2 regions of the Thalassoglobus sp. JC818 genome follow, and region 1 is predicted to be linked to the other one. Evidence: riboswitches for the same ligand, from Rfam matches in the RefSeq annotation. Region 1 holds a riboswitch; the other holds the start of a gene.

Region 1 (7,491 bases):
AGCGGTTTGACGACGCATCCAAGACTCGGAACAGCGTCGCTTCGTCGACCGCTCCAATCTGAACCGGTCGAATCTGAAATTCCTCTTTGACTTCGATTTCTAAAGTGTTCTCAGGAGTTTCGAGTTGGCCAGCGAGACTCTCCGGCTCCACACCCTGTTCGACGAGAAACTTGTGAATCGCTGGGCTGAGACCAATCGCAGCGAGCAACAAATGCTCGGTGCCCGTCACACCTTCCTCGGAATGTTCAATCGCAATTCGATCAGCATGGCGAAGCAGCGTCATTTGCCACTCACGCTCCGAAGCTGCTTCCTGCTCGATTGGCCATTGGGCGTCGTTGAGGATTGAAGCGATCGACTCGTCAGACAGGGAGATCAGAGTGCTCGCCTGGTTTTCATCGATGAAAAGTTCATGCAGCAAAAGCTGAAAGAGTGAACACGAAACCTCTTCGCAGCGGGCTTCAGTGACTCGCTCGAGAATTCGAACGACTCCTGTCGTCAAATTGCGATCTGCCCATGGAGATTCGTGAAATTCGTTCATGACGCTGTCATTCTGAAGGGAAGGTCGCTGGACGCAAGTGAAGCAACCGGACAATTCGTTCCCAAGTGCGGTGGGCGAGAATTTCCTCTATTGTCGATCGCAAAACCAAATGCTGCAATGGTCTGACCACGCAGTTCTACGCTCCCAATTATTCAATCCGAGGATCTTGTCCGGATGCCACGCCAACGCACAGAGGAACTGTTCGCCGGAAAACATCTCAAACTGGTCAAACAGGGAAAATGGGAGTTCGCAGAGCGCGTCAACGCCAGGGGAGTCGTGGCCATTATTGCGGTGACCACCGACGACTGTCTTGTTTTGACCGAACAGTATCGTCCCCCGGTTCAGAAAAAAGTCGTCGATCTGCCCGCCGGACTCGCTGGAGACATCCCCGGTCAGGAACAGGAGCAGTTCGAGCAGGCAGCCCGACGCGAACTGCTGGAGGAAACAGGTTTTCAGGGAGAGAAGTTCGAGTTTCTCTTGAGAAGTCCATCATCCGCTGGAATGACGTCTGAAGTGGTCGACTTCTACCTCACTCGTGACGTCGTTCAAGTCGAAGCTGGTGGCGGAGATGAGTCCGAAGACATCAAGGTCCACGTCATCCCGATGGGTCGCATTGCTCGCTGGTTGCAACGCAAACAGACCTCGCGCACCATGGTCGATCAGAAGGTTTACGGCGCGCTTGGATTGCTCGCGATGCAAGAATCTGAGAACAAGTGAGATCCGGAGAGCACTCCCGGAAGTTTCTCGGGATTCTCATCCAAATCAATGAATCACGGATCGGTCAGATTCGGAGCCCAGGTCGATTTTGAAACCGGTGGAATTTCACCGGATTCGGGAAACGTTCCCTGAACTGCTTGACTGATCTGAGAGGACAATTCCGTGATGAGCGACTGGTGTTCTTCTCGCTCTGCCAAATTTGTTTGCTCCAACGGATCGGCGTCGTGGTCATAGAGTTCTCGCCCCGCTTTTCCGGAATCCCATTCCGTATACCGCCATCGTGGCGTCCGCAATGAATATCCGAAACGACGCTTTGCATTCCCTCCGCGGACGACTTCGGTGAGCGCCCAACCTCTGCCGGTTGCAGATGGGTCATTCAAAATTTCAACGAGGCTTTGACCCTGAAGATTCGAGGGAGCCTCGACATTGCAAAGTTCGCAGAGCGTTGGATAAAGATCGATATGACCAACCGGCGTTTCCGCGACGCTTCCGGCTGTTTTCATGTCCGGAACTCTCATGATAAGTGGCACACGAGCGCTCTCTTCGAAGAGGCTCATCTTCTGCCACAACCCATGCTCACCAAGGTGATACCCATGGTCACTGGTGAAGACGACAATGGTGTTCTCCGCGAGTCCAAGTTCTTCCAGCTTGTTGAGAATCCGCCCCACTTGGGCGTCCATGAATTCAATGCTTGCAAAGTAAGCTTGTTTGGCTTGCTGCCGAAGCGAATCGTTGAGCAGGTCGTGCTCTTTCTTGTGTGATCCGAGTGCATCTGCTGGGAGGTCCTTCACATCTTCCTCGACTCCGGCAACAAGCGGCATGTCCTCAACCGGATAATTGTCGAAGTAGGGAGCAGGGGCCACGTAAGGAGTGTGTGGCCGATAAAAGCCGACAGCGAGAAAGAAGGGACGTTCCCCCTCACGAGCACAGCGTTCCAGAACCCACTCTGCGTCGCTGGCGAGCATTCCGTCCGTGTGCAGCTTGTCTTCCCGCGGTGATGCATACCAGCTCAGTGTTCCGCCAAAGTTATTTGGCTTCAACGTGAAGATATCCGGCTCTTCGAGAAGCCGATCGCACCCGGCAGGGTTTAATTCCAATTCCCATGAACCGGGATCATCGTGACCATTTGTCCCGACAGATTTGGGGACGTTGTAGTGATAGAGCTTTCCAATCCGGGCTGCGAAATACCCAGACATCCGAAATGAATGTGACAGACTTCGATGGCTGGGAATTGTCTGTCGAAAGATCTGGCTGTTCGAAAGAATTCCGGTGCTGTTCGGATAGAGCCCGCACAGCATTGAATTTCGACTCGGTCCGCATAGCGGGTACTGACAATATGCTTTCTCGAATTTGACTCCTCCTTCTGCGAGGCGATCGATGTTCGGAGACTTCACAAACTCGTGCCCGTAGCACTCCAGCGAGTTATTCAGATCGTCAGAGATGATGAACAGCACGTTCGGACGATCTGCAGCCAAGCCGCTCGCCGCGAGTAAACAAATCGTCAAAGCGATCAAAGAGAGAGACCGCACCTGCTGGCGAACTTTGGCAATCGGCATTCAATGTTTCCTCAGAAGAACCCATCAAGATAAGTTATTGCGATTGTAGTGAGCCCCCCGGTTGGACAGTAGCAACTCACAATGAATCCCTCCGAACACCATCTAACTTCGCCACAAAAGTTTGGTCCGATCGAACGGCGACAGGGAATCGACACACTCAAAACGTGATTTGACAACCCTTCTCCGCGATGTATGATCCAGCTTCGACACAGGTGCTTGCTTGCGTGTTGTAGGTGAGAGAATAGGGAAGACGGTGCGAATCCGTCGCGGTCCCGCCGCTGTAACCGGGGACAAAAGCCGTTAAGACCACTGAGATCATCAGCAGCTAATGAATCTGCTCCAGATCTCGGGAAGGTGCGGTGAGTCGGTTGATCCGGAAGTCAGAAGACCTGCCTGGACGTCGCTGAAAACGTTTTAGCTCTGCTTGAGACGAAACTGCTTCCTGTCTGTTCTCGCATGTGATCAAAGCGTCGAAACAGATCAGAGTGGGTTCGAATAAATAGGGCTAAACGCGCTGTCGAACTGATCGGATGCTGGTTCGTCAGAATGCACTCAATTGACAACGGAGAATTGTCATGTGGACTTCTCTTGTGCCTCGCCTGCGGCGAAGGCATCCGCGATCTTTCTATGCCCGCAAACTGTCGACTCAGCGTGGATTTACACTCATCGAATTGCTGGTCGTCATCGCGATCATTGCCATTCTAATCGCCCTTCTGCTCCCAGCTGTACAACAGGCCCGCGAAGCTGCACGCAGAACTCAGTGTCGCAACCGGCTCAAACAAATCGTTCTCGCACTCCACAATTACGCTGATGTGCATTACGAGATGATGGTGCCATACGTCATCGAAGACACCGAGCGATTGAACTACCTCACGAACTTCTCCGGCGGGCAGGGGACTGCTCAGTTCTGGTTTGGCGTTGTTGACTATGACGAAACCGACATCTCCCAGCAACTCGACTATGCAAAAGGCCCTTTGGCTTCGTACATGGAAACGAGTTACACCTCATTCCAGTGCCCCAATTTCGGTCCTCCTCAGATGGATACAGTTCGGTTCGGCCGGCCAGCTTCCGGATTTGCATTCAACGGCTACGAGCTATCCCGGTCTTCGGGGATCAGTTGGGATCCCCCCACTTACGCAGCTCAGCCAAGTCGGCAACCAGCGACACGTCGCTTCCGAGATGTGGTATCGATGAGTCAAACCATTGCGTTCGCTGACAGTGCACAAGTGAAAATGACTTCTTTCTCTCCGCCGCAATTCAGCTTCGAGGAAAACTGGATTCTCGACGCTCCCAGCCGCAACTTCCCGAACACCCATTTCCGTCACTCTGATTCCGCGAACGTTGCCTTCCTCGATGGTCATGTCGAAACCTTCGGACGCAACTTCTCCATTCAGGTCCCCGGACCGAATTTCGTCTTGCAGGAACAAGCGAATCTGATGGATGAAAAACGGCTCGGACATGTGACTGACGGTGACACGGACAATCCCGACAAATTCTATGACCGCAAGTAGGTTCGTTGAGGCGGGCTCTTCGGGCCACGATCTGCGTCTTTGATGTTGTTCACGACGAACGCATGTTCAAACAACTAACCGATCCGCAGATCTCCGGACTTCTTCGAAGTACTCGAAGTACATGCGGCTAAAAGCCCACCGAAGAGCGTCTTGCTTCTCAATCAATCGTATTCCGTCGGGACTATTCACGATGTCAATCAAACCTCTGATTTGCGTTTGCATCATTCTCGCTGCCGGTTGCGGCTCCGCGGAGGTGGCGAATGTTTCACAGCCCGAAGTGCAGGTGGCGTTCGATTTGAAATCTCGATCGGCCTTCACCATTCCTGCTTCAATTCACCTCCCTTCCGAGAATCCGCAAGACCCCGGATCAAACCTTCAATTGGCGATGTACTGCCCCGAATGCGCTCGCTGGTATCCCGCTCCTCCGCTCGATCAAATCCATCGAACTCCCGGAGTAGGAAAGTGTCGCAAGCATGGAACTCCTCTCAGCTTTGAGGGCCCATTGCCAGAACAAAGCATTGAATTTCAAGGGGTCAACAATTCAATTGCGGCTAAGCAGGAGGAGACCGAATGAGTCGCACCTGCATCCTCTCCTGGAGTGGAGGCAAGGATTGTGCGCTCGCGCTGGATGCTATCCAACAGCGAGGCGATTACGAAGTTGTCTCTCTGTTGACGACGTTCACACGTGATGTGGAACGTGTATCCATGCACGGAGTTCGACGCGAATTAATTCAGGAGCAGGCCAGGCAACTGCGTCTCCCCCTAGACGAAGTCTGGATCGATCCTCAATGCGATAACGCTCGATATGAAGCAGCGATGCAAACCGCGCTCACGGATTGGCGTGAGAAAGATGTTTCCGTTGTTGCGTTCGGTGATCTCTTTTTGCAGGAGATCCGTGACTATCGAGATCGACTCGTCGAACAAGTCGGAATGACAGCCATCTATCCACTCTGGGAACGCGATACTTCGGAGCTCGCTCAAGAATTCATTGAGAGGGGATTTCGCGCGGTGACATGCTGCGTCGATACCGAGCGTCTTCCGGAAGCGTTTTGCGGTCGTGAGATCGACCGAGACTTTCTCAAAGACTTACCCGATTCCATCGATCCATGCGGTGAAAACGGGGAATTTCACTCACTTCTTGTGGATGCTCCGCAAATGGAAGCATCCCTGGCCATCGAGTTTGGCGAATTTCACTACGATAGACAGTTTCTCTTTCGAGAGATAACTTTGTCTCACCATCAATCAGCGACAGCAGGAGCCTCGAACATATGAACAATCCAGCATCTACACCGACAGATCTTTCGCAACCGTCTTCCGACAGTCAGCCTTCGACTTCGAAAAGTGTTCTCCACTGGAACTGGGTGGCTTTCATCCTCGTGTACACGATTCTTGTGAAGCTGTTGCCGTACATTCTTTTCCAGTACGGAATGGATGTCGAGAAGAACTTCGCCATCTACCCCTGGAATTTCACGCCGATGTTCGCAGTCTGCCTATTTGGCGGAGCGTTCTACCAATCCCGCGTCTCAGCTTTGCTCATCCCAATGGGATTGATGCTGGTTGCTGATCTCGGAATCTGGGCAGTCACCGGAAAAGCCGACTGGGCGTTTTACGGAGTCGACCAGTTCGTCGTCTACGGGGCACTTGCTCTCTGTGCAGCCATTGGATTTTTCCTGCGAAATCACCGCCGAGTTCAACACATTGCTTTCGCCGGGATTGCAAGTTGCCTTTCGTTTTACCTGATCACAAACTACGCCGTCTGGCTCGGATCTACGACTTACCCACAGAATGCTCAAGGCCTTCTCGCGTGCTACATCGCAGCACTTCCAACTCTCAGAAACTCACTGATCGCGACAGGTTTGTTTAGTGCGGTTCTCTTCAGCCCAATGTGCGTCAGCCTGATGGCTCCAGCAGCACGTTCAGCGAATACTCTGGCTCCAGCGCAAAGCACATAACTCTTTTGATTCTCACTCATCTCGGAGAGACGCGTTCGGCCCCGGCGGTCATCGCGTTCTTTCCTGATGAAGTTGCTCGCTCCGTTTTCTGTCATCGCAGATCACTGGTGAGCAAGACTTCACCGCGATCAATCAATTCCTGCAATGCGAGTGCGTTCAAAGCTTCAATAAAAGCGAGTTCAAGATGTCTCACCGGATCGTCAGCCTGATTGCCAGTGCAACGGAAATCGTGGCGGCACTCGGGTACCAGGATCAACTCGTTGGTCGATCGCACGAGTGTGATTTCCCCGCGAATGTTGTTGATCTTCCGGTCTGCTCGGAACCACGCATCGATGTCTCAGGCACGAGCCTCGAAATTGATGTCGCTGTCAAAAACGCAGTTCGAGAGGCACTCTCCGTTTACGCGGTGTTCAAAGATCAGTTGGAACAACTCGAGCCAACAGTGATCATCACGCAGACCCAATGCGAGGTCTGTGCGGTCAATCTCAAGGACGTGCAAGCTGCCGTTTGTGAGTTCGTCGATTCGAATCCAGAAATCGTCGCATGCGAACCGATGCAGCTCGATGACGTCTGGAAAGATATCGAAAAAGTCGCTGTCGCTCTCGACGACCCGCAAGCTGGCGCAAACCTGAATGCCAAGCTCAAAGAGCGACTTCGCGAGATTCAAACTCGAAACGCCAATCGCCCTTCAACTCCGACGATCGCTTGCGTGGAGTGGCTGGAACCGTTGATGATCGCTGGCAATTGGGTTCCGGAACTCGTCGAAATTGCTGGCGGGAAGGCCATCATGGCGGAGGTCGGCAAGCATTCGCCATATCAGCGATGGGAAGAACTCGCTGAGCTGGACCCTGATGTCATCGCTGTCATGCCATGCGGATTTGACATCGAGCGAACCGCTCAGGAACTCGACCTGCTCCTCAATCGTCCGGAATGGAAGAACCTCAAAGCTGTTCGCAATGACCGCGTCTATTTGACCGATGGAAACCAGTACTTCAATCGGCCGGGCCCACGTGTTGTTGAGTCGGCGGAGATTCTCGAAGAGATTTTGCACGAAGAAGCAGAGACCCATCACGGTACCGGATGGCTGCGACTCAACGAAGTCACTCCCTGCGAATCGCGGTAGTAGGCACTGCATTAAGTAGTAGGCACTGCATTAAGTAGTAGGGACTGCATTAAGTAGTAGGGACTGCATTAAAGAGTGCCCGTCGAGGTAGCGA
Region 2 (7,491 bases), on a different contig from region 1:
CCATGAAGATGGACTACGGTTGGCGCCGTCCTCGCCGGGTTCGTGAGACTCCAGCAACTGCTGACCCGATCAAGAGAAGTGCCAGACTACCAGGCTCAGGAACGGGAGTGACCGATGAAACGTCGATACTGTCGATCGCGAAGTAAGCTGGTGTGTTCATGCCGTAAGGTCCTGAATCGCTTGAACTCAAATTGAAAGCGATCGTTTGCGCACCAGCCAGACTGGACAGGTCCATCAATGTCCATTCGTCCACAATATAATCTTGTGTGTTATCGGTGAACCGATAGTCGGCCAGATAAAACTCAACTGTCGCGCCGAGCGCCTGACCGAATTCATCGATTCCGTATGCACTTAGTTTAAGCCAGTCGGCGTCGTTACCTGTGTCCCCGCCGAACTTCTTGGCGAATCCATCTCCATTTGTCATCGACAATGCTGCGTAAGTTGTGTTTGTGACGTAAGCGCTGGTGACAGCAACTCCAGTCGCGACGGTAAAGTGAGGCAACGCCAGCAGGTGAGCGGTGTTCGTTGGATCGAAGGCGATCGGATCAAGTTGGTTCGCATTGACATCATCGTATCCGAATCCGATTCCGAAGTTCGATCCGCTTTGCGCCGCTCCGGCAAAGGTGCTGAACTGGTTCGTGAATCCGGCGATTGAGGTGTTTGTTTCGTTGGAGTATGCGAAACCGCTCCAACTGCCATAAAAGTCTTCGTAGTTGTTTGCAAACTGTGCTGAACCGCTTGTGAAACTTCCGTTGTAAAGTGTCCCGCCGTACGGACCTGGGCTTTGTGCACCAGTGAGATCTGGACCGTTCCAGTGTGAATCTGGCGAGAGCGGCAGGTCGTCAAAGTCGACCATTTCAGCTTGAACGAGCTGGGGAATGAGCAGCGCAATTGCGCATGCGAATCTTAAAGCCATGAAAGTGCCTTCCAGAGGAGAACCCCAGACTTTCTCCGCGAAGTTACCTGTTGCGGGAGTAGGGGCGATCGAGATGAACTGCAGTTTCCGTTCTCACGCGGACACCTGCTGTCAAACGCTGGTAGGTCTTCTGGCTTCCAGGCCATTTTCGTTCACCCTTCTCACCTGTACAGGTAATGGGCAGTTGCACGACGAAAATGAATATGCCTGGTTACAGCGGCGTGGACCGCTCCAGTTTTTCACTGGATTCCCTGTTTGCTGATTTTTTTAAGATTAAAAATTCAGCCACCAACGTAACTGCGGAGCAGGCTAACTACGTGCTATGAACAATGTCAAGCTGGGTAAACTCAATTTAAGGCTTGATTGCAGAAGATGGGTCGGTTACAAGACCTCCCGTCAGTCGAGAGTTCGATCGACGAGAGTTTCGTCCTGAAATTGGCTTTCAGTCAGTCGGTGTTTACGGAAAACACTCGGTTTGCAGGATTTGAAATCATCTCGTGAACGATCGATCAGGAAGCCGGTGTGAATCCGGCACGGGACCGCCGCTGTGTGCGAGAAGGTCTCCAGACACGATGCCACTGTGAGTCTAATCTCATGGGAAGGCGTTTGGAGCCCGTTTGACTCGTGAGTCAGAATACAGCTCGACGTGACAACCATGTGATGCTTCGGCCCTAAGCATCCTGGATGGCATGATTGACAGGTTCGGTGTCGGCCTGGATGTCCGTCCGCGCGGTCGAAGCGTGCTTGATCGGATTCGTCGACGTGAACAAGCCTTCTTCGCTTTCTCTCCGCTTTCGCGCATTTACGCTCATCGAACTGCTCGTGGTGATTGCCATCATTGCGGTTCTCATCGCTCTCCTGCTGCCGGCAGTGCAGCAAGCTCGAGAAGCAGCTCGCCGCTTGCAATGTAAGAGCAATCTGAAGCAGATCGGAATTGCACTCCACAACTACCACGACGTCCATAATGCCTTTCCGAAGGGAGGTTTCGGGGGGGCGATGACCCCGGCGAACGTCGCCAATCCAGCGATGAAGCAGACTGCTCTGACATTGAGTTGGGGAGCGGCCATTCTGCCGGGTTTAGATCAGGCAAATCTGTTTCATCAGATCAATCAAAACGAGTGGTACGTTCACCCGGACAATGTCCCGGTCGGACAGACGATCCTGCCGGTCTATCTCTGTCCATCTGTTCCGGCACCTGAAATGCTGAAGCCGAATGGTGATCAGACATCGGCACCGGAAAGGTTTGCGCGGACCGACTACGGAGGAAACTGGGGCGAACGTGGGCTTCGCTGTTATCCTTCCACCAATTGTCAGAACAACTATGGTGGAACAGGATCGGATTCTTACCGTGGGATGTTTCCATTGCTGGGAGCGCCTGTGGCTCGCATTCGAGATGTCACTGATGGAACGACGAATACAGTCTTCGTGGGTGAGGCTCCCAACGGATTACATTCCATCTGGATCGGACATAAGAATGTGTTCGATCAAAGCTCGCCCATCAACGGTCGCTATGCATCTCCCGGGGATACGCAATGGCAGTCTTGTATTACGTTCGGTGGCACTGCCAATCCTCCGGGAAAACTGGGCTGCGACTTCGGCCAGGAGTTTCATAGCTTCCATACTGGAGGCTCACAATTCCTGTTAGTTGATGGCTCTGTGAGATTTATTTCGGATTCGATCGACATCGTCACCTTTGCAGCGACACTCTCAAGGAAGGGCAAAGAAATTGTCGGCGAATTTTAATTCAACCTTCTCGAGCACGGATTGGCCGTGATCGGGAAAATTTATCGTGACAGAATATTTTTAATCACCTGCTGGCGATGCTGTGTGTCTGACCAGCATGGGACGAAGGATTAAGGACAAATCGGATTTCTACATTCGACGGGGAAGCTGCAAGCGCATGCGGCTTCTTCTAAGGAAGCATCCTGAACTGCTCAAGTCAGACGAAGCGATGCTGATCTTCACAGCGATTTGGGAAAATCGTTCGATGCTTCGCTGGCTGCTTGAACGAGGTGTTTCCCCTGACTGCCGATTGGGAAAAGTCGGCAACACACCGCTGATGCAAGCAGCTGCAGAAGGCGATCTTGAGGCGATGGTGTTGCTGTTGGATTTCGGCGCAGATCCCAACGCTCTCAACGAGGAATCAGAAAATCCACTCGGTTTTGCGGTTGCCTGGAAACAACTCGAACCGATCCGAGTCCTTGTCGCTGCAGGCGCTGATATCAACGACACAGCCGATTCTGGGCCTGAACGGACTCAACTCGATATCGCTGAGTTCTCCGGCTGGACCGAGGTCGCCGCACTCTTGCGATCCCTTGGAGCGAAACGTTTCAGTGAGTTGTGAGTTCTGAACTTTCTTTGAGTTTAATTGCTCCGGTTGTCGCATTGATCCCAGTGGAGATCGAAGAATGGGATGTGAGTCAGACCGAGATTCTCCATCTTACCGCAACCGCATTTGAAGAGAGTCAATTCGGCAGACAATGCCGATGAACTCGGGCGGACTGGCGACTGATGTGAATCTTGAGCTGATGATCTCACTGGAGGGCTCAGATCGGGGTATCATGCGTTTCGATTCGCACCGAATCGTCTCTAACAGCCGGTGCGACGATGGACAGACGACCAGCTAAGTTCGTCCACTAAACATCTCTTTTAAGTGGTTCAACGCATGATGCCGCGACTCATTCTTTCTCCAGTGGTTGCACTTCTCTTTTTCACTCTGGCAGATACCGCAAATGCCGACTTCATCCTCTTCTCGGTCCCGCATCCGAGGTGGGATGCAGACGAGTCGGAGCCTGTTGAGCATCCGTTGTTGCGTCCCGATTTGCGTGAGCTGAGTTTCGAGACTTCTCAAGGGGGCTCTTCGCGAGCAAAGAAATCCTCCAATTCGGGTTCCCTGAAGAGCTACTTGCAATCACTTTTTGCGGGGCTCGCATTACCGGAGCCGGTTCTGCCCGGAACCAATCCGGATGGATCTCCCCGCTACGTTCCGTATATCACGGTGGAAGATTTTCGCGAACGACTCGGAGACAATCGATACGCCAAGCGGTTGCTAAATCGTTTCGTGAAATCGGACAGGTTGCTGTTCTTCCCTGGACGAAGTCATGTCGATCCAGAACCCGTTCCAGAGCCTACTTCGATTGTTCTCTGGGGGATCGCTCTGATGGTGATGGTCACAGGACATCGCCTGCGAACTCGGATGGCTTAACAACACGGTGTCATCGCTCATCTATGTCACTCAAATAAAACAGGCTCGACGACGAAGTGTTGCCGGGCCTGTTTCGAAGACTGTAATTCGCTCCTGAACTCGTCTCATAGTCCTGGCAGAATGATACATTCAGAGAATTGAAACGAGTCAGATGCTTTGGGAATACATATCTAAAGTAAACCTTCGCCCCATGGACCAGTGATGGCGAATGTAATTCCGGGGCTTTGCGAGTTCACGAACAGCCATTTGCCGTCGCTGCTGAAAGTGGCTCCGGCCCATTCTGAGCCGCGGAAGTCGCCGGTCCAGTTATTGCGTTCCCCGCGGAGCTGCACGTTGTTTTTAGCGAAAGTGAAGAGTTCTCCGTCGACTGTTAAACCGTGGAGTCGTTGGGGAGCGAGGTCTCCATCTTCGCAGAGAATAATTCCTCCACGTGGGCTGACAGCGAGGTTGTCAGGGGAGTCAAGAACTTCGTTCGATGGGGATGAGAAGAGAAGTGTCAGGGTTTCGGCCCGAGGGTCATACTTCCAGATCTGGCCAGCCCCGGCTGAGCCTCCACTCGTTGCGTCGAAGTAAACTGCGTCGTTGCCGAACCAGCAACCTTCAAGCCGGGCGAATGTGGTCGCTCCCTGAGCTTTCCCCTGAGAGAAGCATCCATGTTTGTCACCTTCTTGTTCTCCGACAGGACCTTGGTCGTGAGGTTTGTGAGGATCTTCGATCGAGACCCAGCGACAATCATAAGTCTTGCTAACCTGATCAGTCGTTCGCAGGTCTAATTCCCCGACGACCTTCAACATCTCGAGTCGACCGCCGTTGGCGAGATTCCCGGGTTTGTTCGGAATGAAGCGATAGAAGCCGGCGGTTCCGTTGTCTTCGGTCTGATAGACGAAACCCGTTTCCGGATCGACAGCCACAGCTTCGTGAACGAATCGACCCATATCTTTGATCGGGTTTGCAGTCGCGGATTCACCGACGGGAACTTCGAAGACCCATCCATGCGACTCGCGAAAATCCATCTGCTCGCCGTCATCGTAATCTCCAGGCCCGAGAACTGTCTCTTCGCATGACAGCCAGCTTCCCCAGGGAGTTGGTCCCCCAGCACAGTTCTTGACCGTTCCGGACAGACTCGGAGTTGCTGACAGCCACTCGCTTTTCTTTGCATCGAACTTGAGTGTTGAGCATCCGCCAGCTGCGTTGGAATCGTAGGTGATTCCTTCTTTCCCGAACGCCGGGAGAGCACTGGAGAGTTCGTGATTTCGGCACAGGGTAATAACGCCGTCTTCATCTTCCGAGATGACAGCCATTCCGTCGTGTGCGCCCGGGACGACTGTTCCGTCACTCATGTGGTCGCCGGTCCAACTGAATGACCAGTAAGTGAATCCCTCAGGAAGTTGAAGCAGCGGCAAGCCGGTCGATTGATCGATGGTTGGCGCCAAAGCTCCATAGCTGCGGGTAGAGCGTCGATAAGGCTCGCTGGCAATCAGGCTTTGAAAAGCGGTTCCGAGTGAATGACAACCGAGGCTGAAGGCGCTGGCTTTCAAGAAGAGTCGACGAGGAACCTGTTGAGAAGATGACATACAAAGAACTCCGGGAAATGAACTTGAGCAGCACCGAAAGCAACGGCGTTGACTCTCTGATGAACGAGACCTCGATGCTCACTCTGCTGTGGTGGTCGCTGTTTCTCAAGCTTCCGAAGGTCGGCTTCACATCGAATTCACGAGCTTGATTCAAAGTTCACAGCGGGCAATTCCAATGCGTTAGTTTCTCCGATGGATTGCAATGATCGGTCGACCTGTTAGATGCTTGTTCAGCCAGACTGGCGATTCAATTTCTGCGTTCAATTGGTGACGGAGTTTCGAAGTGCAACCAAGAATCAGCATGATCACGCTCGGCGTCCGAGACTTGCAACGGTCCATTGAGTTTTACGGGAAGGGACTGGGCTTCCCGAAAATTGATTCACCGCCGACAGTCGCGTTCTTCAATCTCTCCGGAACGTGGCTCGGTCTTTATGGTCGAGAGGCCCTTGCGGAAGATGCTCAAGTTTCAGCGGACGGTCACGGGTTTCCTGGATTCTCGCTCGCTCACAATGTTTCCTCTGAGGAGGAAGTGGATGCCGTTTTAGAAGAAGCTGTGCGTGTCGGTGCGAAACTCGTAAAGCCGGGGCAGAAGGTTTTTTGGGGCGGCTACTCGGGGTACTTTGAAGATCCGGATGGCTATCTGTGGGAAGTCGCTCACAATCCGTTCGAGTGGATCGGGCCTCCGGATCTCAATCAGTCCAATCCATCGGATGGTTAGATTGTAGAAGGTTTTACGGAGTTGATTCAGTTTTCATTTTGGCGATCGTTGGCTGGCTTCAAGCGGTCGTTTTTCGTGATGATTTGGCAGCGACAGAGCATGCTGAATCACGATTGCATCTTGACGAAAGCCTCAGAATACATTTCAATAGTTGTTGATGGGACTGCTGTTTCGTTCGTGTTGTGAGAATACCCGCTCTCTTAACTGGAGGGTGCTGATGAGTTCTCGAGTGGCGAATGTGGTTCATAGGAAAACTTTGAATCAGTCGGCAGTCCTTCTGTTGACTCTTAGCCGTGGCAATCGGTGCGACTTCGATAGATATCGAGTGTCGCACATGCAACAGGATCGCCTCTTTTCGATTTTGTACCCGTCCCTTCCTATGGATGAGGACTGGTCTCGAATGGCCCGATGGCGATTGCTCCACTCTCACGGTGTCGCTTTCCCCGGTCACGTTTTCGAAATCGGAGCGATCTCATGAATCTCGTCGAAGTGATTCAAAGCCAAATGACTTCTGTGTTGACCAGCAAGCTTTCGGCAATGCTCGATGTCGATGAAAAGAAGGCCGAAGCTGCGTCAAAGGCGGCGATTCCGGCGTTGTTTTCCGTTTTCTCCGGGTTCGTGTCGCACCGGTCAGGAGCAGAATTGCTGACTGATAAGCTGAACCAGTTTGAACGTGACGACCGTGAACGAGTCGCAGGATTCATGGACAGTCGTCCAACGGAAGCTGCGCGTTGTGGTTATCAGTTTCTCGTTGATCTGCTCGGTCAGAGCACTGTTACCTCTCTGACCTGCGCTCTCGTTCGTTATCTGGGAAGCAGTACCGACGCTGTCAAAAAGCTTGTCGGGTATCTCGCACCCGTCATCTTAGGGCAGGTGTCCAAACAATTTCATGGGGAGGAGATCACCACTCAGGGATTGGCAAACCTCTTTGAGAATCAGAGGTCTCACGTCGCTCATGCACTGCCGAAAGGGCTCTCGCTGGACGAAATTCCGGGTCCATCGTCTCTCGGTCGTTCACGTCGAAAGTCTGACGACGTCAGACAGGACGTCGAGCCGTCTCCAGTTCGCACCTGGGCAC

The links. A riboswitch is a leader RNA that binds a small molecule or an ion and turns the genes downstream of it on or off. The one in region 1 is predicted to bind cobalamin.
Region 2: another riboswitch for cobalamin. It lies ahead of AB1L42_RS20175 (DUF1559 domain-containing protein); the one in region 1 lies ahead of AB1L42_RS10625 (DUF1559 domain-containing protein).

What each region holds. Positions count from the first base shown of each region.
Region 1 is NZ_JBFEFI010000003.1:705,443-712,933, reverse strand. Features, by position in the region: gene AB1L42_RS10640 (thiamine phosphate synthase) at 1-538, opposite strand, end outside; gene AB1L42_RS10635 (NUDIX hydrolase) at 713-1,255, shown strand; gene AB1L42_RS10630 (sulfatase) at 1,309-2,811, opposite strand; cobalamin riboswitch at 3,005-3,223, shown strand; gene AB1L42_RS10625 (DUF1559 domain-containing protein) at 3,387-4,322, shown strand; gene AB1L42_RS10620 (hypothetical protein) at 4,513-4,896, shown strand; gene AB1L42_RS10615 (ATP-binding protein) at 4,893-5,594, shown strand; gene AB1L42_RS10610 (DUF6580 family putative transport protein) at 5,591-6,274, shown strand; gene AB1L42_RS10605 (cobalamin-binding protein) at 6,459-7,397, shown strand.
Region 2 is NZ_JBFEFI010000008.1:164,658-172,148, reverse strand. Features, by position in the region: gene AB1L42_RS20180 (DUF4465 domain-containing protein) at 14-916, opposite strand; cobalamin riboswitch at 1,019-1,224, opposite strand; cobalamin riboswitch at 1,385-1,577, shown strand; gene AB1L42_RS20175 (DUF1559 domain-containing protein) at 1,634-2,659, shown strand; gene AB1L42_RS20170 (ankyrin repeat domain-containing protein) at 2,817-3,260, shown strand; gene AB1L42_RS20165 (hypothetical protein) at 3,582-4,121, shown strand; gene AB1L42_RS20160 (alkaline phosphatase PhoX) at 4,292-5,695, opposite strand; gene AB1L42_RS20155 (hypothetical protein) at 5,689-5,844, shown strand; gene AB1L42_RS20150 (VOC family protein) at 5,979-6,413, shown strand; gene AB1L42_RS20145 (DUF937 domain-containing protein) at 6,888-7,491, shown strand, end outside.